4 regions of the Alteribacillus bidgolensis genome follow, and region 3 is predicted to be linked to each of the others. Evidence: riboswitches for the same ligand, from Rfam matches in the RefSeq annotation. Region 3 holds a riboswitch; each other region holds the start of a gene.

Region 1 (7,478 bases), 610 kb from region 3:
AGAGCAGTGATTGAAAATGCCAGCATCCATGCCATATTCTTACGTTTGTTTGTCTTCCACCATCTTTTGTTCATTCTTTATCACTCCATTTTGTTGTTGTTGTTTTTTCTAAAAGTTTTATGGCTAAAAATAATAAAATGCCTAACAAAGATAAAAGAACAATCGGAGCAAATACTCCTGCGCCATCCATTTGAGTCATCATACGGCGGCTAAAGTAGCCAAGCCCTGCGTTTGCCCCCAGCCATTCTCCAATAGCAGCTCCGATAACACTCATCGTTACCGCGACTTTCATACCAGAATAAAAATATGGAAGAGCAGATGGTACTTTTACTTTCATAAAGATTTGTTTAGAACTCGCTCCCATCGTTTTTAGCAACTCTTCAAATTCACGGCTTGCCGAACGCAGACCATCGAACGTGCTGACCGTAATAGGAAAAAACGTAATTAAAACAGTAACGGCTACCTTACTCCAAATCGAATATCCAAACCAAAGGACGAAAATAGGCGCAAGCGCTATAATTGGAATCGTCTGCGACGTAATGAGAAGCGGAAAAAAGCTCCGCTCGATCACTTCGTTTTGGTTCATCCAAACCGCAAGCCCTACTCCTGATACGATAGAAATGCCAAGTCCAATAAGGATAATATTTAACGTTGCCGGCAAATGCACGAAAAACAATATATCATGTAATTCCCACAGCTTAAGCAATATCTCTGTCGGGGAGGGCAGGATGTAACTTTTATCATAAAGCCGTGCTCCGACTTCCCACATCATTAAAAGAAGTGCCACAATAATGCCCGAACCTGCATAGGAAAGCCAGCTATTTACCCTTTTCTTTTTCATAGCTGCACCTTCGATGTCATTTTGTTTAGCAGCTCCTGTTTTAATGCCATAAATTCAGGATCGCTGCGAGTGTTTCTTTCTCTTGGACGGCTTAACGGAATGATGACTTCTTCTAAGTTATTCTCGATGGGCGGCTCGGTAAAAAGAAGGACACGGTCCGATAAAAACAGCGCCTCTTCTATATCATGTGTAATAAAAATCAGTGTTTTCTGCCAGGTGCTCCATTGTTCAAGCAGCCACTCCTGCATGGAAAAACGAGTCATAGAATCAAGAGCGCTAAACGGTTCATCGAGCAGCAAAATGTCATTTCCGCTCAGCATCGCTCGTAAAAACGACACCCTTTGTCTCATCCCGCCGGATAGTTCGTGGGGATATTGGTGCTCTGTGCCTGCCAGGCCGAACTTTTCTAAGTGACTTATTACTTGTTTTCTGGCTTCTTTTTTCCGTACGCCCTTTATTTCCAACGGCAGCACGCCGTTTTCTAACACGGTTCTCCAAGGAAGCAGCAAATCATTTTGCGGCATATAGCCCACTTTACCTAGACGATTTTTTTCTTCTTTTTGGTTAATGAAAATGTTTCCTTCGGCTGGATTCTCCAGCCCCGTCGCCAGCCTGAAAAACGTAGACTTCCCGGAACCGCTTGGCCCAAGCAGGCTGACAAATTCACCTTTACGGATATCAACGTTAAGCTGTTGAAAGATAGAAGAAGATTCCTGGCCGTAATGAAAAGAGACTTGTTGAAAGTGAAGTTGGGAACCAGATGATTCTGGATTGATATTGTTTGTTTTAACCATAAGGCAGCCGCTCTTTCTGCCTGGCTGGATACCAGCATTTTATATATTCCATGCTCTTTTCATCCTTTCTTTTCTCAAAAAATATGGTCTTGCTCTTTTATTTCAACACTCTTCGTTTGGGATTCAGCGCTTTGCTTCTTTTGCTGCGCTTCCCCCATTGGAATTCAGCACTTCCAATAAAAAACCACTCTAGCGAAAGAGTGGTAGTGGTTGTGGGCATAAAAGAAATGGACAAGCCCATATCCGAGGCTGATCTTTATCATTTATTTTATGCTCGCTCACACTTCCCTCCGCTAGTTCTAACTAGTTCAGGTTCCAGGGTTAGGATAATAAAATCCCTCTCAGCTATTTTCTAGCACCCCTAGTGTGGAAGTTATTCTTATTTTCATTTGCTACTTTGTACTTATATCTATCTTCCACATTAGCATAAATACTTTCATTCGAAAACCTTTATAGCTTATAAAACGTCTCGTTTCTGCACAAATTAGAGATATCATTTTAGGAAGGAGGATTTTGATGGAACGAGAAAAACGCCCGCCAAGAAACATCCCAAATAACCAGCAAGAAGAAGAATGGAGAGAGTTTCCTGCTCCACAGGAACAAGTCGCTGACGCATTTGTGGAAGGAACGGTAGTCGGAGAAATAGAAGAAGATCGAGAGGCTGACATTCCACCCGATGAAGAAGGTATTATGGAAAGCGAAGAAGAATAATCACGAAAAGCACAACCCCTTGAAAAAAGTACACAGCACCTGTAACAATGCCAAACTGGCTTGTACAGGAGGTACTGTTTTTGCCCAGAACGTTCTCTGTTTTAGCAGCATCCTTTATTAAATTAGAGCTCAATACCTCCATTTTAAAAAGGGAGCATGCCTAACATCCGTTGCAGCTGCTCCCTTTCACATTCTCATCGCTCTCACACCCTTTTTAATGCCAGATACCCCCTAATAAGATATATGTTAGATTTTATCAACTGCCCTCTTGTCTACACGCATAAACAATAATATTCTCATTTTTCCGCCATCACTTCTTTCCTTATGTTAACTCTTCCATTCTTTTTTAATATTACTCACTTACGGCCGAAACATAGGGTAGTATTTTCCATATATCACCTCTGTATCTGCCATATTGATGGGAGGAATCATTTATTTGACTATATATTCTCACAAACAAATACGTAGAAAAACACCCAATTCCTTAATATTGAGAAAATTTTATTCTTATGAGGAGATTATCTAACCTTTTTCAGCCAGCCTAATTCCTCAGATATTTCAACCGCCGCTCGTGTGACCAGTCGAATATTGTTTTTTAATTGTGTTTCTTGAAATCTCGTTTCCGGTCCTGCAATACTTAGAGAAGCCACCACTTTATTCTCCCAAGAAAAAATAGGTGCCGCAACACTTGCTGTTCCTTCTGTCGTTTCACCAAATGACATAGCAAAACCCTGGTTATTAATGATAAGAAGTTCTTCTTTTAATTTCTTAGGATCATTTATTGTTTTTTCTTGTACTAATTCCTCTATAATTTTATTTCTTTCCAAGAGGTTGAAAAAAGCTAACATCACTTTCTTAGAGGCACCTACTGAAAGAGGGAGTCTCATGCCTGTCGGCTCTGCTATTTTTAAAAGCTGCGGTGAGTCGATACAATCAATAAACACGCCTTCATTGTTTTCAGGCACGGTTAAATATACACTCTCTTTTGATCTGCCAGCAATTTTTTCCATTACCGGAAGAGCAGCGTTTCGAACCGATAAATTATCTCTTATCGACAAGCCAAGTTCCATTAAAGCAAGACCGAGTCGGAACTTTTTTGTCTCCTTGTTTTTGTACACAAATCCACACTCTGACAAACAAGTTAACAAACGGTGTACTGTCTGAACGGGAAGGTTAAGTCTTCGGCTTATTTCTGTAGCACTCCACTCTTCCTTTTCTTCACTCGGTTTAATCGTTGTTAACAAGGTTATAAACTTGCTAACCACACCTGACATTCTTGTTCCCCCTTATCTAAAAAGATAGAGTGTCAATACTATGATAAGTTAATGAACTTATATTTTTAAAAGTTCTGTTATATTTATTTACACGCTTTCTTTCCATATGGAAACATTGCCTCATATGATGGAAACATAGTCATGTGTTATATTGGATTAGCAACATATTATGAAATAATACCATTTTTTGTAAGGGGAACTAGACTTTCCAGTAAGTCATAGAATATACGGGATTTTTGCTTACAACTTCCCTAATAGAGTCAAAAAGGAGAGAAGAGCAAAAATGAAAAACCTTCCTGTTTTTGTATATGGAACATTACGACATGGACTACGGAATTATCAAAGCTATTTGAATGGAAGAACAGAAAAGGAGGTTCCTGCTACTACAAAGGGACGAATGGTGTGTGTAGAAAACGGATCTTTTCCTTGCCTTTTTCCCGAAGGAAATAATATCATTCAAGGAGAGTTAATGTACATTTCAGATGAGATCTTTCCTGAGGTGCTAAAGGATCTGGACTGGGTCGAAGGGTATGACGAAGCGGATCTGGAAAATAGCATGTATGAAAGAAAAGTGGTAACCGTCGAAAATAAAAACGGAGAAAAAGTAGAAGCTTTTATTTATTATTGGAACGTAAACGGCGGGATAGGGGAATACATACCAAGCGGCTGCTGGGTTACGCATGTATCAAGGGAAAAAGAGAAAACTAATTAACAAAGAGAAAATAAAATTAATAAAAGGGATGCCCCAAGTAACAATCATCTTGGAGCATCCCTTTATTTGTATTAATTATTTCCAAATGCTAGTTCCCCATAAAATGCTGCTTGGTATCTATCTCTGATATCGTCAAGCGTATAAGGTTTGGGGCTGCGAGCTAAGAGTCTTGTTTGCTCGATACCGCTTTTGGCGAGCTGTTCTATATCCTTTTCTTTAATACCGAATTTATCCAGAGTAGATGGAATTCCGACCTCGTCGACGATATGCTTCAATTCTTTTACTGCAGTAATGGCTGTTTCACGTTTATTAAAGTTATCAGATTTTACGCCCAGTGCGTCAGCCATTAACACCATTTTATCGATACAAGCCGGCCAGATATAGTCAAAAATATAAGGAAGCAGCACTGCATTTGATTCGCCGTGCGGTATTTTAAACAATCCTCCTAATGGATACGCAAGCGCATGAACACCTGCAACACCAGCATTATAAAAGCTCATCCCTGCCGTCATGCTGCCCCATGCCATATTTCTTCTCGCTTCTACGTCTCCCCCATTCCAGACAGCCGTCCGGATATTGGATGAAATTCGTTTAATTGCATCCAAAGCTAAGGCATCGGTTAGCGGAGTAGCGTTAACCGAAATCAGCGCTTCCACGGCGTGGGTGAGCGCATCTACTCCAGCGGAAGCTGTAATCCGTGCCGGCAGAGTATAGGTGAGCTCTGGGTCGACCACCGCTGCATCAGCTAGTAAGTTTTCATGCGTAATCGCGTCTTTCGTGTTTTTCAGTGTAAATACTGATATATCGGTCACTTCTGCGCCTGTGCCCGATGTTGTAGGAATTAATATTTTTGGAAGCCCTTTGGATGTGAACTTTTTCGTGCCCGTCAAGTTCAAGTAGTCCTCTACTTTCCCTTCATTCTCTTTTAATACAGCCACTACTTTTGCGATATCTAATGAACTTCCGCCGCCGATACCGATTACAAAATCAGCATTAAAATCTTTAACAGCCTGCAGCGCTTTATTTCCTATTTCAAGCGGAGGTTCAGGAATCAGATCTGAATAAATGTTATATTCTAATCCTGCGTTGTTTAGCTGATCTTCTAATTTTTTTACAATCCCTGCATCTATGACACCTGGATCCGCAAACACCATGATTCTTTCTGCTTTATAAGACTGAACAATGGAGGGCACCTCTTGAATGGAACCTTCTCCTGATACAATTTTTATTGGCGAAGCAAAGGTTTTATACATTTATATCACACACTCCTTCTCTATTAACTGTTTATTTTCACATTAGAATGTGATGGAACATTTGCTGGTTTTGATGCAGCCAGCGTGACGATATACATGACAATCATACTTACTAATACACCGATACCGGCTGCTCCAAATGGGTTGGAAAAGTTAAAACCAAACGGTAAATAAACAGTCCAGTAAGTAACTGTACCCAGAGAAGCGAAGACAAAGCAGCCTTCTTCGTTGCTCTTTCCCAAAGAGCTCCGACTACAAGTGGTCCGGCTGCAGCCGCCATAATTCCGCCGATACCAATCCACATAAACACAGCCAAATATTGCGGCGGTGTCCATGCAAGCACTATAGCAGCAATAAAACGACAAACGTGCTGTAACGACTGATTAAGAGTTCATTTCTTTCTGCTTTCTCTTTTGTGATGCTCATTTTTGGCACAAACGTTTTACGATACAAATCATTAGCTAACAATTGTGTAAGAGAAACAATCAGTCCGTCTGATGTAGACATAACCGCTGACAATACAGCTACGGCAAAAAAGGCTGCGACCACAGGCGGAAAGATTTCACTAAACAGTACCGGTACATTTTGGTCTGGAGAGATACCTGCATCGCTTCCTACTACAGCTAGTCCAAGCAAACCGCCAAGTGCCATTAGAGGTAGAATGGTTGCAAAAATCGTACAATACATAATAAGTTTTTTAAGGTCACGGCCGGACTTCACTGCCATGAATTTGTTTCCTAAGTGAGGGAGAACAGCAAAAAGCAAGTGTGCAATGAATAGTAGTGCGACAAGCCAGAAAGCTCCGTACGTGTTATCTCCCGGTAAGAACAACTGATTTATTCCGCCTTCTGGATTTTCATTTTCAATCGTGGCAAGCATATCGCCAAATCCTCCGTCAACACCTACGCTTCCGATGAAGCAAAAGAACACCACAAGAGCTACAATGACCATTAAAAATCCTTGAATAGCGTCTGTCATAATGTCAGAGTGTGATCCACCCATGAACACGTAAGTCGCAAGAACGACAGCCGTTATAATGATATCGGTTTCATAATTGACACCCATCATTGTCTGAAACATCGTAGCTGCGGCAACAAATTGAGAAACAACATAGAAAATTAATAAGATCGATATAATGGTCAATGCAATACGAAGAATATCACTTTTACAGCGTTCACCGATAAATTCCGGAATCGTTCTAGTACCGAATTTATCTCCATATTTTTTGATCACTTTTGCTACAAATAACATCCCAATGACGGTGGCAATCGAGTAAAGCAATGGGTACCACAAACTTGGCGTCCCGATATCATAGGAAAGACCGGGCATCCCCATAAATGTGGAACCACTTGAAATTCCGGCAGCTATAACAAGGGCGACCGCAAACGGTCCATAACCTAGAACGTGCTGTTGCAAAGTCATCAGATGTATTCGTTTTTCTCATTCCAAACCAGCCCATAAAAAGCATCAAACCGATAAAAAGAGCCATGAAGAGCCATGAGTACATTACAATGGTACTGTTCATCGTTCCAGCCTCCTATTCCTTTACATTTAACAAATTTGTTTTCCACAAAATAAGCGCCATCCCAATCCAAGTGCTAGATATTAAAACCGCTATAATCACGAGCATATTCATACTTTTGCTGCCTCCTTTTTGATAAATTGAAAGATTTCAGGAAATTTTTCTATTCTGTCAGCGGAATCGGTCATCGGTTCATACAAAAAAAATTTTCTGTTTTTTGGTCCAGCGTCCGCTTTTTTCAATAAGGTGGTAAGGGACATAAACTGCGGAACTGGACAATCGTTTTATTTTTGGCACACTCCAAGAACGAGCATGATAAAGATAATAGCGGCGGACTGTTTCAAACGCCTCATCTATGCTTTCCTGTTCAT
Region 2 (7,478 bases), 590 kb from region 3:
GTTACAGGAAAACTCATCCAGGAACTGATAGAAGAAAAGGAAAAAACAATTGTTCCAGTAGATAAACTAAGTTTACACCGTTTCCAAAAAAAGGAGGCCGCACTATGAATACAAAGCATGTTTTCCATACCATAGATACTCACACTGGAGGGAACCCGACCAGAACCATATTAAGTGGCGTTCCCTCGTTACAAGGCAAAACGATAGAAGAAAAAATGAAGGATATGAAAACGAATTATGATTGGGTCCGGAAACTATTAATGTATGAACCACGGGGGCATGATGTAATGTCAGGAGCTGTTTTGCTTGAACCTTGCCACCCCAGCGCAGATGTGGGCGTGATATATATAGAAACGGGAGGATATCTCCCAATGTGCGGCCATGATACGATTGGTTTTTGTACAGCTTTAGTAGAAACTGGGAAAGTGGATATGACAGAACCGTGTACCGCATTAACATTAGAGACACCAGCGGGATTAGTAAGAGTGGAAATCAAAATAGAAGATGGAAGGGCGAAAGAGGTAACGTTTAACAATGTCCCTTCATTTTTTTTGGAATCGATCGAAGTGGAAGATGATGAAATGAAAAAAACTATCGCCTGTGATATCGCTTATGGAGGGAATTTTTACGGAATAATTGATGCTCGTTCCCTTTCACTCGATTTAACGCCGGAAAATAGTGCTCGTATTATAGAAAAAGCTGTCTCGTTCAGGCAGAAAATCAATAAAGAACATGTGATACGACACCCGGAAAAGCCTTTTATTAATGGACTTACTCATATAGAATTTTTCGAACCATCAAAACATTCTGATGTACATGTCAAAAATACTGTTGTCGTTCCTCCAGCTGGGATAGATCGGTCTCCTTGCGGTACGGGAACTTCAGCCAAGCTTGCTACACTATTTGCAAAACAAGAAATTAAAAAAGGAGAAATATTTTGCCACGAAAGCATTGTAGGCAGTGTTTTTAAAGGACAGGTTCTAGATGAAATAAATGTACAAGGCGTTTGTGCGGTAGAAACCCAGATTTCAGGTTCTGCATGGATAACGGGTGCACATCAGTTTTTTTTGGATCCGGAAGATCCTTTGACAGAAGGTTTTTTGCTGCTTCCTGAAATGGAAGATCATTAAAATAATAAATGAGAAAGGGTGAGGGGTTTGAAAAAAGAAGCGAGGTTACCGACAGTCTATGAAGTGATAGGGGTTTTAATTTTATTTATTGTCATTATGTTTGGCTTTATAAATTTGCTGGAACTTCCTATTCAATTAGCATTATTTACTTCCTGGTTTATGGTGATAGGACTCGGGCTGTGGATAGGACTGCGTTACAAAAAGCTTCAAGATGGGTTGCTCCAGGGAATATCGAATGGATTAGAAGCGGTGCTTATTTTAATTACTGTCGGGGCTTTAATTGGAACCTGGATTGCAGGAGGCATCGTCCCAAGCATTATTTATTACGGTTTATCTGTTATAAGTCCAAACATTTTCTTGTTTGCTACACTTATTATTTGTGCGCTTACTTCCCTAGCTACGGGCACGTCATTTGGAACGGCAGGTACGGCAGGGATTGCAATGATTGGTATTGGACAAAGCTTTGGAATCCCTCTCCCCTTAGTAGCAGGTGCGGTCATTTCCGGTGCTTATGTGGGCGATAAATTGTCTCCATTATCGGATACAACCGTAATGACCGCCTCTTTAACAAAGGTAGATATCATTGAACATATTAAGTCAATGCTTTATGTAAGCGGTCCTGCTTTTGGAATCGCAAGTCTATTGTTCATATTTGTTGGCTTTTTCTATGTAGGAAACAGCGTCGATTTAACAAGGGCCGAAGAAGCTATGGGAGCGCTGCAGGGTCAATTTAATATATCATGGTATATGCTGGTTCCGCCGCTCATTGTTATCGCTCTTTTAGCGATGAAGCAACCATCCATTCCTACTATTACGTTTGGTGCGTTTTTAGGAGTTATTTGGGGTTTTGCATTTCAGGGCATTCCGTTTTTAGATGCCATTCAAACCTCTTATCAAGGGTATTCCATCGATTCAGGTATTGAATTTATGGATACTTTGTTAAATAGTGGCGGAATGGTGTCCATGCTAGAGGTTATTTTATTAATTTTACTCGCATTAGGCTTAGGGGGTTTAATGGAAGCTGCTGGTATCCTGCATGTCATCTGCCAAACATTGTTAAAATGGGCCGATAATGCTGGGAAAACTACACTAACAACATTAATTGCTGCATTTTTTGGGAATTTCTTCGGCGGTGCTGCCTATGTTTCTGTAATTACCGGAAGTAAAATCACAGAAGAAAATTATGATCGCTTAAATATCGATAAACGTGTACTTTCAAGAAACACAGAAGCAGGAGGAACTATTACAACGCCTATGGTCCCTTGGTCAGATGGCGGGGTTTTTATGGCAGTAACATTAGGTGTCTCAACAATGGCGTACTTGCCTTTTCTATGGTTTCATTTCCTTGTAATTATTATTACTCTCCTATACGGCTTTACAGGCAAGTTTATATGGTACACAAAAGGCAAAGAGTATACAGAAAATTACGAAGATTCAACGGTGAATACAACAAAATTTGAAGCATAACAAGAACTTCGAAAAATAGTATAATATAAAATGTTCGACTGAGTCAGCCAGGGTGAAAAAAATATGAAAATTTAGTTTTAAATATGATTATTCTATGCTATGTTGTCTTTAAAGGATTCCAACAAAAAAATAGGTAGGCTTGACACTAGGGGTGCTGTTATACAGCTGAGAAGGGCGGTTGTCCTAACCCTATAACCTGAACTAGTTAATACTAGCGTAGGGAAGTGTGAGCGGATATAAGTATGGGACAACCATAATATGTACAGCCACTCTTCGCTAGAGTGGTTTTTATTTTTTAAGAGGAGGGATAAGGTGGAAAAAACACTCTGGCAATTAAATCAACTGGTGGAAGAAAGACAGGATGAACTTCTTGAACTTGTAAAAAATTTAGTCCGCTTTCAAACACCGAGCCCGCCAGCAAGAAACACAGAAGAAGCACAGCAATTTATCGAACAATTTTTAAAAGAACACGACTTTAACACAGACGTTTGGGATGTGTATCCCGGTGATCCTAACGTAGTCGGGACGTGGAAAGGTGAAGATCCTGAAACACATCAAAGCCTTATTATTAACGGACACATGGATGTCGCAGAGGTCGATGAAGAGAATGAATCATGGAAATACGGTCCATTTGAGCCAGTGGCAGCAGACGGCAGACTTTACGGCCGAGGAACAGCGGATATGAAAGGAGGCCTTGCTGGAGCGCTATTTGCGGTAAAACTGCTGCAAGAACAAGGCATCCGCCTGCCCGGAGATCTTATTTTTCAATCCGTTATAGGAGAAGAAGTTGGGGAAGCTGGGACACTGGAATGCTGCAAACGAGGATACAGTGCCGACTTAGCCGTGGTTGTGGATACAAGTGACTTGAATATTCAAGGGCAGGGCGGCGTCATCACCGGCTGGATTACGGTGAAAAGTCCGCAGACGTATCATGACGCTACTCGCCGAAATATGATTCATGCTGGAGGCGGTGTGAAAGGGGCAAGTGCTATTGAGAAAATGACGAAAATCATCGAAGGACTGCAAGAGCTGGAAAAACACTGGGCCGTTACAAAATCTTATCCTGGTTTTCCAGCTGGGATGAACACCATAAATCCGGCAGTCATTGAAGGGGGGCGCCATGCTGCTTTTGTCGCAGATGAATGCCGGCTTTGGATTACCGTACACTTTTATCCAGATGAAGATCACGACATGGTAGCAAAAGAAGTCGAAGATCATATTCGCCGTGTCGCTGACGCTGACCCGTGGCTGCGAGAAAACCCTCCATTATTTGAATGGGGAGGGACGTCGATGATTGAAGACCGCGGCGAAATTTTTCCTTCGTTAGATATTGAGGAAAATGGTAAAGGAACAAAAGTATTGCAAACAGCACATCAAGACATATTTGGTCAAAAAGCGCCAATCAGCATGTCTCCAACCGTTACCGATGGAGGCTGGCTGGGCGACGCTGGCATCCCGACCTTAATTTATGGCCCGGGGGATCTTCAAAATGCTCACGCGGTGAACGAATCAGTCTCTATTGATCAGCTTGTCCAATTCACAAAAGTAATGATTTCACTCATTTATAACTGGTGCTCGACAGAAAGGGAGGAGGATTAATATGGCATTTAGCGAACGACTATATGAAAATGTCAAACCGATTTGGGAAAAGAATCATAATCACCCGTTTGTACAAGGAATGGGTGATGGAACACTTGATAGAGAAAAATTTCGTTATTTTATGATTCAGGATTATTTATACCTAATTGAATACTCAAAACTGTTTGCGATCGGCGCAGCGAAAGCCTCCGACGTGAAAACGATGGGTGAATTCGCAAAACTCTTGGATTCTACTTTAAACACTGAAATGGATCTTCACCGCCAGTATGCGAAGAAATTTGATATCAGTGAAGAAGAACTTGAAAACGCGAAACCAGCTGCTGTTACTGTATCTTACACGCATTATATGCTGGCAGTCGGACAAAACGGCGGTCTTGCAGAACTGGTTGCAAGCCTTTTGCCATGTATGTGGAGTTATGCGGAAATTGGAAAATCTCTTTCTCAGATTCCTGGAGCAAGCGACCACGAATTTTACGGCGAATGGATTAACATGTATGCCGACGACGAGTTTCAGGAGTTAACCCAATGGACGATCAACATGCTTGATCGGCTGACTCATGGAAAACCAGAGCATGAACTAAAGCACCTTGAGGAAATTTTCTTAAACACGACGCGGTTTGAGTATATGTTTTGGGATATGGCGTATAAAGGGGAAATGTGGCCTACCGAATAACTCGGATATAAAAAGGTTTATAACGACTTGTAACCCGGATAACTGACACGTATAAAGTGCTGATTATTCGGGTTTTTCTATGTTTTTATCTTAATAAACTGTTTATAATCCTTGGTATTGCGGAGAATGGTAGATTTAGATATTAGAAACCAGTTTTTATAGTATTAAAACCTTTTAAGTGTTGCTCTATATTAGGAATGTAGTGATTTTGTTTTTGTTTCCGTTTTGTAAATTTAGAAGGGGAAGCTTTGAATAAGGTATGTTTAAACGTTAACAAAATTTAAATTACTTAATGGATACGATCGCCATTTTAGTTATCGTTTTGCCGGTTTTTAACCGGCTATTAATGCTTTAGGCGTAGATCAAGTATTATTTGGTAAAAGGATCAAAGCTTATGCTCCGCAGAATGTCAAGGAATGTTGGATTTTATTATTCGGGGCTGGGATTCAATCAGCTCCTAGTGCTATGGCTGTTTTAGACCGTTTTAAGTATGCGGTGTATCCGAAAAGACTTGTCTTAAAAATATGCTTAAAATGGCAATGAACTAAGCGAACTAAAGACCCTTTAAACGGAAGGAAACCAACCGTGAAGGGGAGGCTTTTTAGGTTTTTCTTCTAATGGAGTTATGAATATGAACACTAATCCTCTAGTCAGAATAACAATATATAAATGCATAAAAGCCTTGTGCCGATCGTCTATACATTTGGTACAAATAGGCGTAGGTTCAAAAGTGCTTATAAAAGGATAGATTTCTATTTAGTGATATGGGCAAATATAAACGGTTGGATATTTAGGAGGAAATGATGAGGATAAAGGTGAAAAAATCTCATAATAAAAGAAGTAATAAAGTTTATTTGCCTGAAAAAATAGTTTATTCATTAGGTTTAGAGAAGGGAATATTCTATAATATTTGCGTTGGTCAATTACATGAACAGGTATTTATAGAAGGGCACAAAGAGGATACTGAATATATGTATGTGCCAAATGAAATTTTTCATAACCTTTTATTATTGAGTAATCTACACCTTAATATATGGGTAGAGGAAGAAAAAACAAATATTTATCTAGGCCCCGTAGTTGGTGTGTTTGTTAATACAAAGTATATGAAATATATTTCAAAAGGAGAAATTCCTTTCAGTTTGCAAAAACACATGGAAGCAGGTATGCAAGAAGGTTGTCTATTATACTATTTCTCCATTAATGATATAAAGTGGTTTGAAAACAAGGTGAAAGGATATATTTATGCACCTAAATGGGGGAAGTGGCTGGATTACTGGTTACCTCTTTCTAATGTAATTTATGATCGAGGTGTTGGTTTCCAACGAGAGGAAAAGCCATTGGTTAAACATATTCGTAACCAATTTACAACGCATCCTGCCATGAAGCTCATTAATAATTGTGATTTTTTAGGGAAATGGAAAGTTCATAAGCTTTTATACAAGTACAATGAAGTTAAGCAGTACTTGCCTCATACAATTACCTACAAAACATTTGATAAGGTAATATACATGTTAGAAAAGTACCAACATGTATTTTTGAAATCGTTTTATGGAAGTCGCGGCATAGAAGTAATGTCTATTGAAAAGAGTGATGGAGGTTTTATTCTTAATTTTTACAATAAAGGGTTGCAAAAAATTTTTATAAATAATGAATCAGGTGTAAAGAGTCATATTGATTCCTTTGTTGGTGACAAACCTTTTATTATTCAACAGGGCATACCTTTGATAAAACTTAATAGTAAAAAAATGGATCTAAGAGTTCTAATTCAGAAAAATGATAAAGGAAAATGGAAAGCTGATTATTGTCAAATACGATTGGCACAAGAGAATTATTCTATTACCAATGAAAATATTGGAGGAAGAGTCGTTAATTATAGGGACTATTATGATCTATTAAACCGTTTAAATAATTATGCTATTCCAACTGAACAAGAAATTTATAACAAAACGATAAAAATCGCAACTTATATCGAAAAAGAGTTCGGTACTCTTGGTGAACTAGGTATGGACATGGCAATTGATGATCAAGGAGGACTTTGGTTTATTGAAGCTAATTCTAAACCTGATAAAGATCCTGTACCAGGAATAGATGATACAGAAGAGGTTGGATCGCAGTTTATCCATGTTCTAAAATATGCTAAGTTTTTAACGTGTAAAAAAAATGGAACTTTAACTAAGAATGCTTGGTCTATTACTTTACGGCAAGCGATGGATAAAGGTAATGCCACTGACATTACATTACCTAAACACATTTATGAAAAGCTGGAGGATTCCTCTAATATCAGTTTCAAAGCAGGGAGTATGTCATTAAACGTTTCTTGTATTGCAAATGAAACTAAAGAGATAGCATACATTCCTAAACAATTCTTTAAAAAAATGACTTGGCTTCAAGAAGGCAGTAAATATTCGCTGAGAATTAATGAAAATCAGTTATGTATAGGGCCTGTTATAGGAGTCTTTATAAGCAGTGGTGTAATACGGAAACTGAGAAAGCAAAATCCAATATTCAGACAGTTGAAATTGATAGAAGCAAATAAGAAGGCTGGAACAGTATTATACTTTTTCTCGCTGCATGATGTTGATTTTATTAGACACAAAATACTGGGAACG
Region 3 (7,478 bases):
GTTTAACGAGGGAGAAGGTTTAAAATCAGATGAAGAAAAAGAGAACGAAGAATTTTCAACAGAAACAGAAGAAGAAATTATAGAGGATAGGAACAACGAAATATCAGATAATGAACAAGAAGATAATGAACAAGAAGAGGATCAAATAGATAACCAATCTGTGGAAGCAAAAGAACAACAGGAAAGCAGCTCCCCTATTGTTACCTCTTTTCACAGTCGTGATGAAACGGAATCAGAGAACGTTCAAACAATAGAGCCAAGCGCTGAGGATATAGAAGAAGTGGATACAGTACAAACAGAACAGGAAGACAGCAGCGAGGAAGAATCAACAAGTCCATCGATGTCGGACCGCGATGACAATGCCTTGTATTTAACAAAAGTCATGACGAAAGGAGAAGAAGAATTTTCACGAGTGAAAATGTGCATCATACAAGAAAACGAATCACTAGATACCATTGCTGAACGCTATGATATTACAATCAGCCATCTTGTCCGTTACAATCGCCTGGACAATGAGCATTTAGAAGAAGGGCAAATTTTATATATTCCGGCATCCGCTGCAGGAAGTAATAAAAATGAAGGGTAATATCGAATATATTCTTCAACGTTATCCTATCCATCCAATTCGTGTGCAAACATTTGATAAAATAGCAAAAGTAGAAGCGGAAGAAGGCACATTTGCGTTGAAAGAAACCCAATTAAACAATCAACAGGCGGAGCGTTTTCTACAGACGCTCCGTTTCTTTGAAAAACAACAAATGAAAACAGTGGTGCCAGTACTTCGAACCAACTATGGTGAATGGTGCAGCAATGAAAATGAAATGATGTATTACTTGACGCCATGGGGGTCAGAATGCCGAGGACTGCAGCATGAAACAGAATTTTTTAAGGCTTTGGCGATTTTTCATCGTTCCACTGAATACAAAGAAACCATTCCAGAAAATGTTTGGAAAGAACAAGGAGAACTTTTTAAAAAAGAACGGGACCAAAAGCTGCTTAAACTAGAAGCTATGGCGGATAGTATAGAAAAAAAGCGCTATTATTCTCCATTTGAACTAGCGTTTCTTATACATTTTCCGTTTTTATATAATCTGCATAAAGATTCCTTGTACTGGTACGATAAATGGGAAAGGACAGCTGCAGAAAATGAGAGGCTTCGAATGGTACGTTGTCATGGCAGACCCTCGCCTGATCATCTCGTCATAGATGAAAAAAGAAATTACAGGTTTATTAATCTCGAACACACAGCAGATGGGCATCCTTTACATGACATCGCATGGCTTTACCGCTCCTGTATGAAAGAAAGAATGTGGGAACCTATTCAGGCTTATCCGTGGATAAAAACGTACGATCACCATTTCCCATTCAAAGCTGGGGATGAGGCGCTTCTAAAAAGTCAGCTGCTAGATGAAACGAGCATGTACCCATTTTTATTAAGAGCAAGCCACCGTACTCTCGCAGATGAACATACCTTAACTTTCCAATTAGAAGAACGAATTTGGATGTTAGAAAAAATAAAACAAGATCTCGATACTTGGCCTGATTTATCCGAAGATAAAGAAGAATAAAAAGGAGCTCCACTAGGCAAAACGGACCAAAGTGGAGCTTTTTTGTTTACACTTTAGGAAAGTTTAACTTTGCTAAAGGACGGGTCTAAACGTTATGCTTTTATGCGAAATATGAAGCTTTCGTTTAAGCGTAGTAAATTAAGTTTTTCGAAAGATTGATTTGTAGTCCTGCTAACAAGTAAAACAGCAATAAACAGTTAAACTGACAAGGATAATTAATAACACAACATCAAAACTGGTCGGAAAAATCAACGTTCGAAATAATTGAAAACATATTAAAGGAATGAGAATCTGCGAACAAGCAAGCTTCCATTTTTTCCACCAGAACGGCTGCTTTCGGTGTTTTTTCTTATGCTTTTTCGGGGGATGATAATATGGAGGACGCGGCGGTCCGTGGTAAGGAGGAGGATAATACCCCATTTTTCCACCTTCTCCCCTAAAGTATTTATTTTAGCTTATGCAAGGATCTAGAAAGAGTGTCCGCCATATTTTTATGAAAGGTTATATCAAGCCTAATCGGTATTAGATACCTATATATAATGAAGTCCAAAAGTAAAAAAGTTTTATTTTTCAAGATAAGTGTTTACTTATCCCGTATATTTATTTATACTGAAATCAAATAGAATAAATCAATTAACTAGGGGAGTCCAATAAGCTGGGCTGAGAAAGAAACGCGTGAAAGTTTCTTGACCCTTTGGACCTGATCTGGATCATACCAGCGTAGGGAAGTTAGAAAATCATCACTGATGAATTTACTTCTACATACAAAGCCGGGTCCATCTTTTTATGGATCCGGCTTTTTTATGTACTTCACTTTTTCAGCGCCAGGCTATGTTCTAGGTCTCGTCCTTTATCAATGATTATCAGATTGAAAAGGAGAGATTTTTTTATGTCCACATCCTCATTAAATGAAAAAAACATTTCTATCATGTCTAGCTTCTCAGGCAGCAAAAAAATTTATGTCGAAGGATCAAGATCCGATATTCAGGTTCCTATGCGTGAAATTGAACTAAGTCCTACAACCGGCAGCTTCGGAGAAGAAGATAATCCGCCACTACGTGTCTATGATACGAGCGGGCCTTATACGGACGCTGAATATTCGGTTGATATTTCAAAAGGTCTTCCTGCCATCCGCAGTAAATGGATTCATGAACGAGCGGATGTGGAAGAATATGAAGGTAGAAACATGAAGCCTGAAGATAATGGATATAATGATGAAAATGATCCCCGTACTAATCATCAAGTGTTTCCTAATTTAAAACGAAAACCGATACGTGCAAAACAAGGAGGTAATGTAACACAGCTCCATTATGCAAAACAAGGAATCATTACGCCTGAAATGGAATTTATCGCTATAAGAGAAAATATGGATCCTGCCTTTGTACGCGATGAAGTAGCAAAGGGCCGTGCGATTATACCTGCCAATATAAATCACCCAGAGACAGAACCAATGATTATAGGCCGGAATTTCCATGTTAAGATTAATGCGAATATTGGAAATTCTGCTGTTTCCTCTTCGATTGAAGAAGAGGTGGAGAAAATGACATGGGCAACACGCTGGGGTGCTGATAATATTATGGATTTATCAACAGGTAAAAATATTCATAAAACGCGGGAGTGGATTATTCGAAACTCCGCTGTTCCTGTTGGCACCGTTCCTATTTATCAAGCATTAGAAAAAGTAAATGGAGTTGCCGAAGATCTCACTTGGGAGGTTTATCGTGACACATTGATTGAACAAGCAGAACAAGGCGTGGATTATTTCACCATTCATGCAGGTGTCCTTCTGCGTTATGTACCATTAACAGCAAAACGCCTGACAGGAATTGTCTCCCGGGGCGGCTCGATTATGGCGCAGTGGTGTTTATATCACCATAAAGAAAGCTTTCTATATACTCACTTTGAGGAAATCTGTGAAATAATGAAAACGTATGACATTGCTTTTTCTTTAGGAGATGGCTTGCGCCCGGGGTCAATTGCCGATGCAAATGATGAAGCACAATTTGCGGAGCTGGATACATTAGGTGAGCTGACAAAAATAGCGTGGGAGCATGATGTACAGGTAATGGTGGAAGGCCCAGGGCACGTACCGATGCACCTCATTAAAGAAAACATGGACAAACAGCTGGAAACATGTGAAGAAGCCCCGTTTTATACACTTGGACCGCTGACAACAGACATAGCACCTGGTTATGATCACATTACTTCTGCGATTGGAGCTGCCATGATTGGCTGGTACGGGACAGCGATGCTCTGCTACGTTACACCAAAAGAACATTTAGGCCTCCCAAATAGAGATGACGTTCGGGAAGGGGTTATTACCTATAAAATAGCTGCCCATGCTGCTGATTTAGCAAAAGGCCATCCAGGCGCTCATAAAAGAGATGATGCTCTATCAAAAGCGCGCTTTGAATTCCGGTGGAGAGATCAGTTTAATTTATCTTTAGATCCGGAACGGGCTTTAGAATATCATGATGAAACGTTACCAGCAGAAGGTGCTAAAACAGCCCACTTCTGTTCGATGTGCGGACCAAAATTCTGCAGTATGAGAATTTCTCAAGATATTCGTAATTATGCTGAGGAAAATGAGCTTTTTACGAAGGAAGATATTGAAAAAGGGATGAAAGAAAAAGCGGAAGAATTTAAGAAGTCTGGGGGCACTATTTATCAGTAACGTTTTAGGAGGTGGGCATGTTGTCAAAGGTCCAAGAAATTGAAGAGGAAATGAAACAGTCTAAAGCCTATCTTGCTTTTTTGGAAAACCGCTTAAAAGAAATCCAGCAAAACTGTCATCACCATTTTGAAGGCAATTCGTATTATGAGAAATGTATAAAGTGTCATAAAATAGAAGTTTTATATTACTAAAACAACAATTTTTATTATAAATTACTAAGACATGTTGAATTATTGGATGATCTCTTTTTAAAATCACAGGAACATACACATGAATATGATAACTATAAGAATGATACCCCGTGGCGAAGTCGCAATATCATGGAAAACGCCCTTCACCATTAATGAAGCCTGCAATGAAGGATGAATACATTGATGTAAATGTTTATGCTTATTTTTGAAAAGAGGTACTTCCATCAACTGCAGTTAAGAAAATTTCTAGAAGTTAGAAATATAAATCAGTGATACATGTATAAATACAAAAAAGGACGCTTTCCTGTAATAAGGGAACAGCGTCCTTTTTCTTTTTCATGACTTTAGATATATAGCTGACACATTTCATCAATAAAATGAAACATATCGAAGAGAGATCATAATAAAAAGGGAGGCACTAATAAATGGATGACAAAATAAAACCAGAAAAGAATAATCAAAACAAAAAAGCGGGGATCACCGGATTGATTGGAGCGGTGATTGGAGCTGCAGCAGTAGGAATAACGATGCCATTTGTAAATAGTGAAGGTTTACTTTCGACAGCTAGTTCCAATAGCCAAGAACAATCGTCTGAGGCTGAGATGGAAGTGAAAGAAATGACGAGTGAAAGTGTAGAAGTATCAAGCGGGGTTACATCAGCTGTAGAGCAGGTGTCGGATGCGGTTGTTGGAATTTTCAATTTGCAGCAGTCCGGTGGGATGGAACCTCAAGGGTCTGGCTCTGGCGTTATTTATAAAAAAGAAGGAGATACTGCCTATATTGTAACTAATCATCATGTCGTACAAGAAAGCAATGAAATCGAAGTAGGTTTGGCTAATGAGGAAAGAGTAGAGGCTGAAGTAGTCGGTTCTGATCCATTGACTGATTTAGCTGTGTTAAGCATAGATGCAGAACATGTTGATACAGTAGCGGAGTTTGGCAACTCAAAAACTCTCTCTGCAGGAGAACCGGCGATTGCGATCGGAAATCCGCTAGGTTCAAATCTTGATGGAACCGTCACACAAGGAATTATTAGTGCTGTAGATCGCAGCATTCCGGTAGATTTAAATGGTGATGAACAAATCGATTGGAATGCAGACGTGCTGCAAACCGATGCAGCCATTAATCCAGGGAACAGCGGTGGTGCTCTTATAAATATTAAAGGACAAGTGATCGGAATAAATTCCATGAAAATTGCACAGTCTGCCGTAGAAGGCATCGGTTTTGCCACCCCTTCCAATGTTGTGATTCCAGTACTTGAAGATCTCGAAGAAACTGGCCAAGTAGCACGGCCTCAGCTTGGTGTAACGATTGGATCCTTAGACCAGATTCCTAGTGTCCAGTGGGAAAAAACGTTGAAACTTCCGAAAGATGTCGAGGAGGGGGTTTTTGTAAATAGTGTAGCCTCTGGCTCGCCAGCTGAAAAAGCCGGACTTCAACAATATGATGTTATTACAGCCATAAATGATGAAAATATAACAGATGGCAATGCTTTAAGAAATATCCTTTATAAGGAAGTGGAAGTGGGAGAGACTATTAAAATTACATTCTACCGCAATGGTGAACAGCAAACGACAGAGTTGACTCTTGGGGAGTCAGGCGAGACGCAAACCTAAGGAGTGATAGGAAAAGGAAATTCACTTTCCATTGTATAAGGGGTGAGGTGAAAACGACAAGGAGCTGTCACTTTTGGGCAGTTCCTCTTATTGTATTCTTGTTAAAATAATCAAAAAATATAAAATTTAACTAATAGATTAATTGCAAAGAAGGCTCAGCATAATGCAGAACTAGTTAAATACAATTAGAAGGTGTGAGTAAGGATGGCCCCATTTTTAAATTTCTCTACATACATACATGAAAATGCAGAACCTTTAGCTGTGGAAGTGGTTGAGTCGGTACTTAACAGAATGCAGCTAGACATTCCAAACTGGGAGAAAGAACAAGCCATTGCTATGTATATTGAGCTTTTGAAGTTTTTTGGGGAATCACTTATGGAAGAAGAAAAAAATGGAGCACCAAAAGCTCTTATAGAGTGGAGTAAAAAGAATGCAGAAATGCAAATATCATCTAAGGGAGAAATATCAGAAATTGTTGTTCGTTATCCACCAACAAGAGATATTTTTAATGAAATACTAACAAGGATTAGTGTTGAACTTGATTTGTCTGTGAAAGAAAATGCTTATATATTAAAACGGATAAATAACATGTTAGATATAAGCTTAAATGAAACCTTTTTCTCGTTTAAATGTCTTTCCGATAAATATAACGAAGATGAACCCCTCAAATTGTCAGCACCTATCGTGCCTATTAAAGATGATATCGTGATTCTTCCATTGATTGGTTATATTGATAAGAATAGAGCCGAGCATCTAATGGACAATGTTGTCCCGAGAATTGCAGATATGGAAGTAAAACATGTTATAGCTGATTTTTAAGGTGTGTTAACAATAAATAGCCAAATTACACTATCACTTCATCAAATAGGTGAAATGCTTCGTATGATGGGGATACACGTAGTTTCTGCAGGCATGCGCCCTGAACTCGTTCAAACGGTAGTAAGCAGCAATATAGAATTATCTGCTATTGAATCTTTTGCTAATGTAAAGCAAGCTTTAGAGAACATACAGTAATTTATAAATGTCAATGTTAAATAAATATATTGGGAGTCTTTTATAAAAGAAGGTTAAACATGATGTATCACACTTCCATAAATGCCGACTCTAGCAATGAGGAAATAGAAAATGAAATAAAGGTAAAGATAGTAAAAGAAATGGTAATACAAAAGAATAACAAATGGAGCGGTGGAAAGTTGCGAAACATTCCACCGTTGTCATACCCCAACTAGCAACCAAAGGTAATAGGTAAATAGCATAAGTAAAACTGCTGCCTTCGCTATTGACCCCGGCGGCCAGCCATTTTAGATGTTACTTATGTTAGTTATTTGGACCGGATTTCTTGTTTCATAAATATGACATAAGAGATCGCAAAACACACCACTGTAATAGCAATCAAACTGGTTAATTGCGGCCATATCAGGATGAGGCT
Region 4 (7,478 bases), 1.8 Mb from region 3:
AGATTAAAAACAGACTCAGTAGTGTATATCGGATCGACTTTTTCTCATCACGACACACTGAAAGATATAATTAAGGGCTACACTGAATTAAGAGGAAAAAAAGCATTTTTCCTCGAGCATGGAGAATACAGCGGTGCGATAGGGGCCTTTCTAAATAAGGGATTAAAAAAAGCAATTTTATAAACTTTTCATGTAAAAGTAAGGTTTTAGAGCAGGAGATGAATGCATTGAGTAATATTGATGATTATAAACAAGTATTTTTAGAGTCCATTTATTCGCTTGAAAATATATCAAAATATCTACAGCCAAAGATGCCGCTGTTAAGTGAACTGCAGTTAACTTCACGCCAAGAAACGATAATGATTTTATTTATTCGAAACGAAAATATTACTTTAAGTGAATTGTCAGAGCGGCTCGGGATTTCCAAGAGTGCGATCAGCCAGGCATTGAATAAACTTGAAAAAGACAATTTGCTTATTCGTTCTATTAATGAACAAAATCGTCGCGAAATTACAATGACCCTTGGAGAAACAGGCAAGGAACTTAAGGAGCAATTTGAAGCCTTTGAAGCTTCTATTATTAAAGATTATATTTCCCAGCTTCAATTAGAAGAATTAAAACAAGTTAGAGATGTTATTAAGAAACTTGAAGGCATTATTCAGCACGGTGAAGAAAACAATGAATAAAAATCTTTGGAAAGCTGCTTCCTTAAAAGATGGGGGGAGCTTTTCTTTTGTTAAGAGTTGAAATTTTTAACGGAATTGCTTCTTTTTTTGGAATATGAAAATAAGGTGAACAAAATTTCCAACCCTTGACGGTATTATATATTTGATTTAAATTATTAAATAGTTAAGTTTTTAAACTGTTTCGTTTTATAAATTGTTTATTGGATATAAACAAACAACAGGAAGAGGGGGACGGGATGGAAAAAGAAGAATTATTAAAGTCCATTAATAATGCTTTATTTGATTTATCTTTAAACATTCACGAAGAATTTGGAGGCGTTTATCAAGATATACCAGAGCGTTACCGCTTTGTTATCATACTTATTTCTAAATATAAAACACTATACGTAAAAGATCTCGCTGACCTGCTTCATGTCTCCTCTAGTTCGGTGAGTCAGCTGTTATCAAAAATGGAAAAAGAAAGGTATATCGTAAGGGAATTAGATCCCGGGAAAAGGCGGCAGACTTTTGTCAAACTAGGAGTGGAAGGAGAAAAGATACTTAGGAAAATGACAGAAACCCGAAATAAAATTTCTTCAAAATATCTTATCAAGTTATCGTATAATGATTTAGTTTCTTTCCATCAAATTGCTTTGAGAATTAAAGAAATCGTTGAGTCGGAAAGGGAGGCAGCTGAATGAAGCTCACAAATTTGTCGATCAGACGACCAAAATTAACGATAGTAGGCATGATTTTATTTATTTTATTAGGAGGAGTTTCATTAACGAATCTGCCTCTTCAGTTGTTTCCTGAGATAAACCCTCCGGTAGGAGCCGTGGTGACAAGTTATCCTGGAGCGAGTCCGGAAGAAGTGGAAGATAAAGTAACAGAGCCTTTAGAAGAACAATTGTCTACACTGTCTGGTCTTAGCAATATGACATCCACTTCTGAAGAAGGGATGACACTCGTTTTACTTGAGTTTTCATGGGATTCAACCATTGATGAAGTGGAACAGGATATTATTACATCAATGAATCAAGCAGTGCTGCCAGATGACGCGAATGACCCGAGTTTTTTAAAGTTTGACCCGTCTATGATGGGCATGGCACAAATGGCTATAACTTCAGATAATCAGGACATTCAAGATTTTCAGGGAGATGTAGAGGGGTTTCAGGCAGAACTTGAAAGAATAGATGGGGTTGCAAATGTTGATACGTCCGGAGAGGTAACGGAACAATTTGAAATCAATCTGGACCAAGAAGAACTTGAAAGCAATCAATTGTCGCAAGAGGATGTCGTAAATGTTGTGCAATCTCATGATATTACGCTTCCCGGCGGAACAATTGAAACCGGGGATCGAAGTTTAACCACGCGTGTATTAAATACATTAGCTGGAGAAGAAGATTTATCAGAACTAGTGATAGGAGCGGATCCGCAAAACGGTGAAGAGCTTCTTTTATCAGATGTGGCAGAAATTGAATTAACGACAGCTGAGCAAACAGCTATTACAAGAGCCAATAAGGAGCCTGCTTTACAGATGACGGTTATGAAAGAGACAGATGCTAATACAGCACAGGTCTCGAAGGCTTTTAATGAAGAGATGGAATCTTTGCTTGATGAAGAAGAATATGAAGATTTGACAGCAATCTCTTTTTACGATGAAGGGGAATTTATCCAAGAATCTATAGATAGTGTTTCTATGGCATTAATTCTTGGCGGCGTGTTTGCTATGATTGTTCTGTTTTTCTTTTTAAGAAACTTAAAAACACCTCTTATCATAGGCATTGCGATACCTTTTTCTGTAATTGTCACGTTTGGATTCTTATATTTTACGGATGTCAGCTTAAACCTTATGACACTGGGTGGTTTAGCCCTTGGTATTGGGATGCTTGTTGACAACGCTATTGTGGTTATAGAAAATATATACCGCCATTTATCCATGGGGAAAACCTCCAGGCAAGCTGCAGCAGAAGGAACAAAAGAAGTAGGAGGAGCTATTACTGCATCTACTTTAACGACAGTGTCTGTTTTCTTGCCTATTGTGTTTATCAGCGGTATTGTTGGCAATATTTTTACCGAATTTGCACTTGCGGTTGCATTCAGTTTGCTTGCTTCATTGCTGGTCGCCTTAACAGTTGTTCCGATGATGTCAAGCCGAATGCTCACGCCTCCAGAAGAAGACAAGGAAGGAAAAAGACAAAATTCTTCCTTTATAAAAGGATTAGAACGCTCTATTAAATGGGTGTTAGGCCATCGATTTATTACTTTATTTATTACATTTCTTTTGCTGGCTGGCGGTGGTGCTGGTCTCACAGCAACAGGCATTAACTTTTTACCGGCAACCGATGATGGATATTTTACAGTAGATGTCGAAATGGATTACGGAACGAATCTGGATAGGACGACAGAAGTAATCGAAGATATTGAAAATATACTTGATGATGAATCGGTTGTAGCAGATTACATGTCCGTTATCGGTTCCTCCGAAGAATCGGCTGGTATGGGCGGACCTTCTGGGTCACATGAAGCTCAAATGTTTGTAACGATGACCGATTTAGAAAACAGAGATCAAAGCACAATCGACTTTGTCGAAGAAATTGAAAGTGAAGTTACAAGTGTGGACGCTGATGCTGACATTTCATTATCGACTCAGGCAGCAGTTGGCGGTGGTGAAGCAAATACGGTTGTCTTTTCCGTCAGTGATAATAACACGGAGGAACTAGATGAAGCGGTAACGGCTATAGAAGATGATTTAAACGATGAGGATGATGTTAGAGAAGTAGAAACATCTGCTGATGAAAGAGCACCTGAAATGCAAGTTCGTGTAGATCAAGATGCAGCTCGTGATAACGGGTTAGTTCCAGCGCAAATTGCAGACATTGTTCACAATGTAACACGCGGGGAAACAGCCACTTCTATACAAACGGACCGTAATGACAACTATGATGTGATTGTAAAGTATTCTGAAGAGTCTCTTGAGAATCAAGAAGATCTAGAAAACCTTCTTATTCCTAATGGGGAGGGAGAATACATTGCGCTTGATGATTTGGCTGCGATCGAAGAGGGAGAAGGCCCGGCTGTAATTAACCGATTGGATCAGGAGCGAAGTGTAGAGTTTACAGTAACATACAGTAGTGATACAAATTTAAATGACATGTCTTTGTTGATTGAAGACATTATTGAGGATGCTGATTTAGCAGACAGCACCAGCTACGCTTTTTCTGGGGAGCAAGAATTGCTTGACGATGCAATTGACAGCCTTGTATTTGCGTTTCTGTTAGCATTGTTATTTATCTATCTGGTGATGGCAGGTCAATTTGAATCTTTTAAGTATCCGTTTGTCGTTATGTTCAGCGTGCCGCTTGTCGTTATAGGGGTGATGCTTGCCCTAACTATTACACAAACGCCGCTTAGTGTAACGGTCTTTATCGGTTTGATCGTGCTGGCTGGTATTGTGGTGAACAATGCGATCGTGCTGGTTGATTATATTAACCAAATGAAAGAAAAAGGAATGCCTGCAAGAGAAGCCATTATTGAAGGGGTAAAACAGCGTACCCGCCCAATTTTAATGACAGCTGTCACTACGATTTTAGGGGTTGTTCCGTTGGCTCTTGGCCTTGGAGAAGGCACAGAAATTCAGCAGCCAATGGGGATCGCTGTGATAGGCGGACTAATCAGCAGTACATTCCTTACATTGTTTGTCATTCCTGTGGTTTATAGTTTCTTTGATAAAGAGACAAGAAATATGAATAAACGATATGTAACGCCTGAAGGCAGGGTTGTATATTCCTATGAACTTGAACACTATTTCCAGGAAAGTGCTGCTCAAGAAGAAAATATGCTTCCGGAAAGCACCGATAACGAACCGGGATCAGGTAAAAACATTCACAGTACAGATCAAAATGAACATTTATCAAAAGATGATATTATTTATCTGTTAGAACGTATTCTTCAGCATTCAAAAGGAAAGTCCAATAATGAAGAACAAGAAAACAAAGAAGATAGAGACAAAAAGAATGAGTAACAAGTAGAAGCTGTTATTTGACACTGTCATCGGTGTCAAGTAACATGGAAATAACTTAAAACAAATGATCCACTAGGGGCGCTGTGATAGCTGAGATGATGCAAATTGTTTTTGAAGCATCGGTCCCTTTGAACCTGATATGGGTAATACCATCGTAGGAAAGTGGAGCGAAGACTTGTAATGTGGTATTAATATGTCGACCGCTCTCTTTTCGGAGAGCGGTTTTTATACTATCGGAAAGTTTAACTTTGCTAAGTATAAGTTAAAGAATAAGGCTTCCACAATTTGGACTTGGCGGCAAGCCGAGTAACTCTGTTGTAAAAATGGTGATGTTAATCAGGATAAGCAAATCAACGGCACACGTGCAATTGCCGCACTGCCATAGGCTGCGGCGTTTTAGGCGGTTTTTTTACAAAGGTAGACAGGCAAAGTTTTTCAACTTGATGAGGAGGTAATAATATGAGAAGAGTACCAAGTGCTTTATCAATTGCTGGGACAGATCCAACCGGCGGAGCAGGAATACATGCTGATTTAAAAACATTTCAGGAATGCAAAGCCTATGGTATGGCCGTGGTCACTTCAGTTGTAGCTCAAAATACAAAAGGGGTCCAGGATGTTTGGCATGTCCCGCTTGAAATGGTGGAAAAACAAATGAAAGCAGTTTTAGAAGATATTCGGCCAAATGCTGTGAAGACGGGCATGATTGCTACACCGGAAATGATTGAGAAAGTGGCTGATTTGTTAGACGGACAAGATATCCCTCTCGTAATCGATCCGGTTATGGTGGCAACAAGCGGTGACTCACTAATGGAACAGGAATCAACATCGTTAATGAAAAATCGTTTAATGCCTCTTGCTCATGTGGTTACGCCTAACATAGCAGAAGCTGAAACACTGACAGGATTAAGCATTAAAACCCAGAAGGAAGCAGAACAAGCAGCTAAAATGCTTGTAGATGATATGGGTGCGTCAGCAGCAGTTGTTAAAGGAGGGCACTTTACAGGTGATGCCACTGATATTTTATACGTTAACGGGCAAATCGATTATTTAACAGCCCCTCGAACTGATACAAACCATACCCATGGTACAGGCTGCAGTCTTTCCGCTTCTATTGCAGCTGAATTGGCAAGAGGAAACACTATTAAAGAAGCTGTCACAAACAGTAAAACGTTTATTTCTCAAGCCATTCACGACACACTGGGTATTGGTAAAGGAAACGGACCCGTAAATCATTGGGCTTCTCGATTAAAAAAGGATGATATTTTAGTTTAAGGAGGAGCTGACGTGAGAAGTAAAGAAGCAAGTAAACTTTTAGAACAAGTAAGAGAGCAAAAACCATTAATTCATAACATTACAAATGTGGTTGTTACCAATTTTACTGCAAACGGCATTCTATCTATGGGTGCTGCCCCCGTAATGGCGAATGCTGTGCAGGAAGCAGCTGATATGGCTTCAGCTGCGGATGCGCTCGTTTTGAACATTGGCACCTTAAATGATGCACAAATAGAAGCAATGATGCTAGCAGGAAAGGCCGCAAATGAAAAAGGAATCCCCATTGTGCTTGATCCTGTAGGAGCTGGAGCGACGGCTTACAGAACAGAAACGGCTCGTAAGCTTCTAGAGCAGCTAGATATTACGCTGCTCAGAGGTAATGCGGCGGAAGTGTCTGAGATAGCAGGTTTAGAGAGTGATATTCGCGGCGTAGATGCTTCAGGTGGAGAAAAAAATATGGAAGCTATTGCCTCTCATGCGGCCAAGACCCTAAATATTGCTGTAGCAGTGACAGGAGCCAAAGATGCTGTAGCTGATAACAAATGTTTATACTCGATTAATAATGGTCATTCCATGCTGACAAGGATTACAGGTACTGGATGTTTAGCTAGTGCGGTCATTGCAGCCTTTCTGACTGTAACAGAAAAAACCGCCTCAGGAGCCGCTGCAGCATTAGGTTATTACGGTATTGCAGCAGAAAGAGCAGAAGGATTTGCATCAATGCAAGGTCCTGGAACCTTTCAGATCGAATTACTTAATGCCCTTTACCACGTTGGAGAAATGGATTTCAAACAACAACTCAATATTGAAAAAGAAATATTAGATCGCGGGGGTTCAACTCATGAATAAAGAAAATCTTTTGCTTTATTTTATTATGGGAAGTAATAATACATCACAACCCCCTTCACAAGTTTTGAAAAAAGCAATCAACGGAGGCATTACATGCTTTCAATTTAGAGAAAAAGGCTCCGGTGCGTTAAAGGGAAAGGAAAAAGAAACACTGGCAAGAGAACTGCAATCCATCTGCTGCAAACACAAAATACCGTTTATTGTAAATGATGATACAGAACTTGCTATTTCTTTACATGCAGATGGTATTCACGTGGGACAAGATGATGAGTCTATCCAGGAATTAAAGAAGAAATGTCCATCTTCTATGATTATTGGTGTCTCTGCTAAGACGATAGAAGAAGCGGAAGAGGCAGAAAGGCAAGGGGCTGATTATATTGGAACCGGGCCGATGTTTATGACGACGACTAAAGAGGATGCCGAATTACCTATTGGACCCGAGGGCATATGGGCGTTGAGAAAACAAGGCATACAGCTGCCAATCGTCGGCATTGGCGGCATCAATGAAACCAATGCTGTGGAAGTAATTGAGGCAGGTGCGGACGGGGTTTCCTTTATATCTGCTATCAGCCAGGCTGATGATCCAGAAAAAGCAGCCAGCACATTAAAAGACAGGTTAACCTAAAGGAAAATTTTCGCCACACTGTTACCGGTAAACAGGATTAAAC

Evidence for each region. Region 3 has a riboswitch for thiamine pyrophosphate ahead of thiC (phosphomethylpyrimidine synthase ThiC). Riboswitches for the same ligand answer to the same signal wherever they lie in the genome.
Region 1: linked by a shared signal. The riboswitch ahead of CEF16_RS12790 (ABC transporter ATP-binding protein) and the one ahead of thiC (phosphomethylpyrimidine synthase ThiC) in region 3 are both predicted to bind thiamine pyrophosphate.
Region 2: linked by a shared signal. The riboswitch ahead of CEF16_RS12730 (acetylornithine deacetylase) and the one ahead of thiC (phosphomethylpyrimidine synthase ThiC) in region 3 are both predicted to bind thiamine pyrophosphate.
Region 4: linked by a shared signal. The riboswitch ahead of thiD (bifunctional hydroxymethylpyrimidine kinase/phosphomethylpyrimidine kinase) and the one ahead of thiC (phosphomethylpyrimidine synthase ThiC) in region 3 are both predicted to bind thiamine pyrophosphate.

What each region holds. Positions count from the first base shown of each region.
Region 1 is NZ_KZ614149.1:2,563,365-2,570,842, forward strand. Features, by position in the region: gene CEF16_RS12780 (ABC transporter substrate-binding protein) at 1-74, opposite strand, end outside; gene CEF16_RS12785 (ABC transporter permease) at 71-841, opposite strand; gene CEF16_RS12790 (ABC transporter ATP-binding protein) at 838-1,635, opposite strand; TPP riboswitch at 1,904-2,008, opposite strand; gene CEF16_RS12795 (hypothetical protein) at 2,152-2,346, shown strand; gene CEF16_RS12800 (IclR family transcriptional regulator) at 2,865-3,620, opposite strand; gene CEF16_RS12805 (gamma-glutamylcyclotransferase family protein) at 3,904-4,332, shown strand; gene CEF16_RS12810 (iron-containing alcohol dehydrogenase) at 4,404-5,585, opposite strand; gene CEF16_RS24435 (hypothetical protein) at 5,698-5,928, opposite strand; gene CEF16_RS12815 (sodium:solute symporter family protein) at 5,928-7,007, opposite strand; gene CEF16_RS12820 (hypothetical protein) at 7,300-7,478, opposite strand, start outside; gene CEF16_RS12825 (hypothetical protein) at 7,475-7,478, opposite strand, start outside.
Region 2 is NZ_KZ614149.1:2,547,173-2,554,650, reverse strand. Features, by position in the region: gene CEF16_RS12745 (NAD(P)/FAD-dependent oxidoreductase) at 1-108, shown strand, start outside; gene CEF16_RS12740 (proline racemase family protein) at 105-1,130, shown strand; gene nhaC (Na+/H+ antiporter NhaC) at 1,158-2,597, shown strand; TPP riboswitch at 2,735-2,837, shown strand; gene CEF16_RS12730 (acetylornithine deacetylase) at 2,910-4,196, shown strand; gene tenA (thiaminase II) at 4,198-4,869, shown strand; gene CEF16_RS12720 (YheC/YheD family endospore coat-associated protein) at 5,685-7,478, shown strand, end outside.
Region 3 is NZ_KZ614149.1:1,953,652-1,961,129, reverse strand. Features, by position in the region: gene spoVID (stage VI sporulation protein D) at 1-586, shown strand, start outside; gene CEF16_RS09880 (phosphotransferase) at 576-1,568, shown strand; gene CEF16_RS09875 (hypothetical protein) at 1,740-1,988, opposite strand; TPP riboswitch at 2,198-2,312, shown strand; gene thiC (phosphomethylpyrimidine synthase ThiC) at 2,458-4,242, shown strand; gene CEF16_RS09865 (serine protease) at 4,260-4,433, shown strand; gene CEF16_RS09860 (S1C family serine protease) at 4,859-6,049, shown strand; gene CEF16_RS09855 (STAS domain-containing protein) at 6,254-6,868, shown strand; gene CEF16_RS24385 (STAS domain-containing protein) at 6,872-7,063, shown strand; gene CEF16_RS09850 (ABC transporter permease) at 7,371-7,478, opposite strand, start outside.
Region 4 is NZ_KZ614149.1:3,761,777-3,769,254, forward strand. Features, by position in the region: gene coaW (type II pantothenate kinase) at 1-183, shown strand, start outside; gene CEF16_RS18725 (MarR family winged helix-turn-helix transcriptional regulator) at 228-686, shown strand; gene CEF16_RS18730 (MarR family transcriptional regulator) at 923-1,366, shown strand; gene CEF16_RS18735 (efflux RND transporter permease subunit) at 1,363-4,689, shown strand; TPP riboswitch at 4,754-4,867, shown strand; gene thiD (bifunctional hydroxymethylpyrimidine kinase/phosphomethylpyrimidine kinase) at 5,149-5,961, shown strand; gene thiM (hydroxyethylthiazole kinase) at 5,974-6,810, shown strand; gene thiE (thiamine phosphate synthase) at 6,803-7,435, shown strand.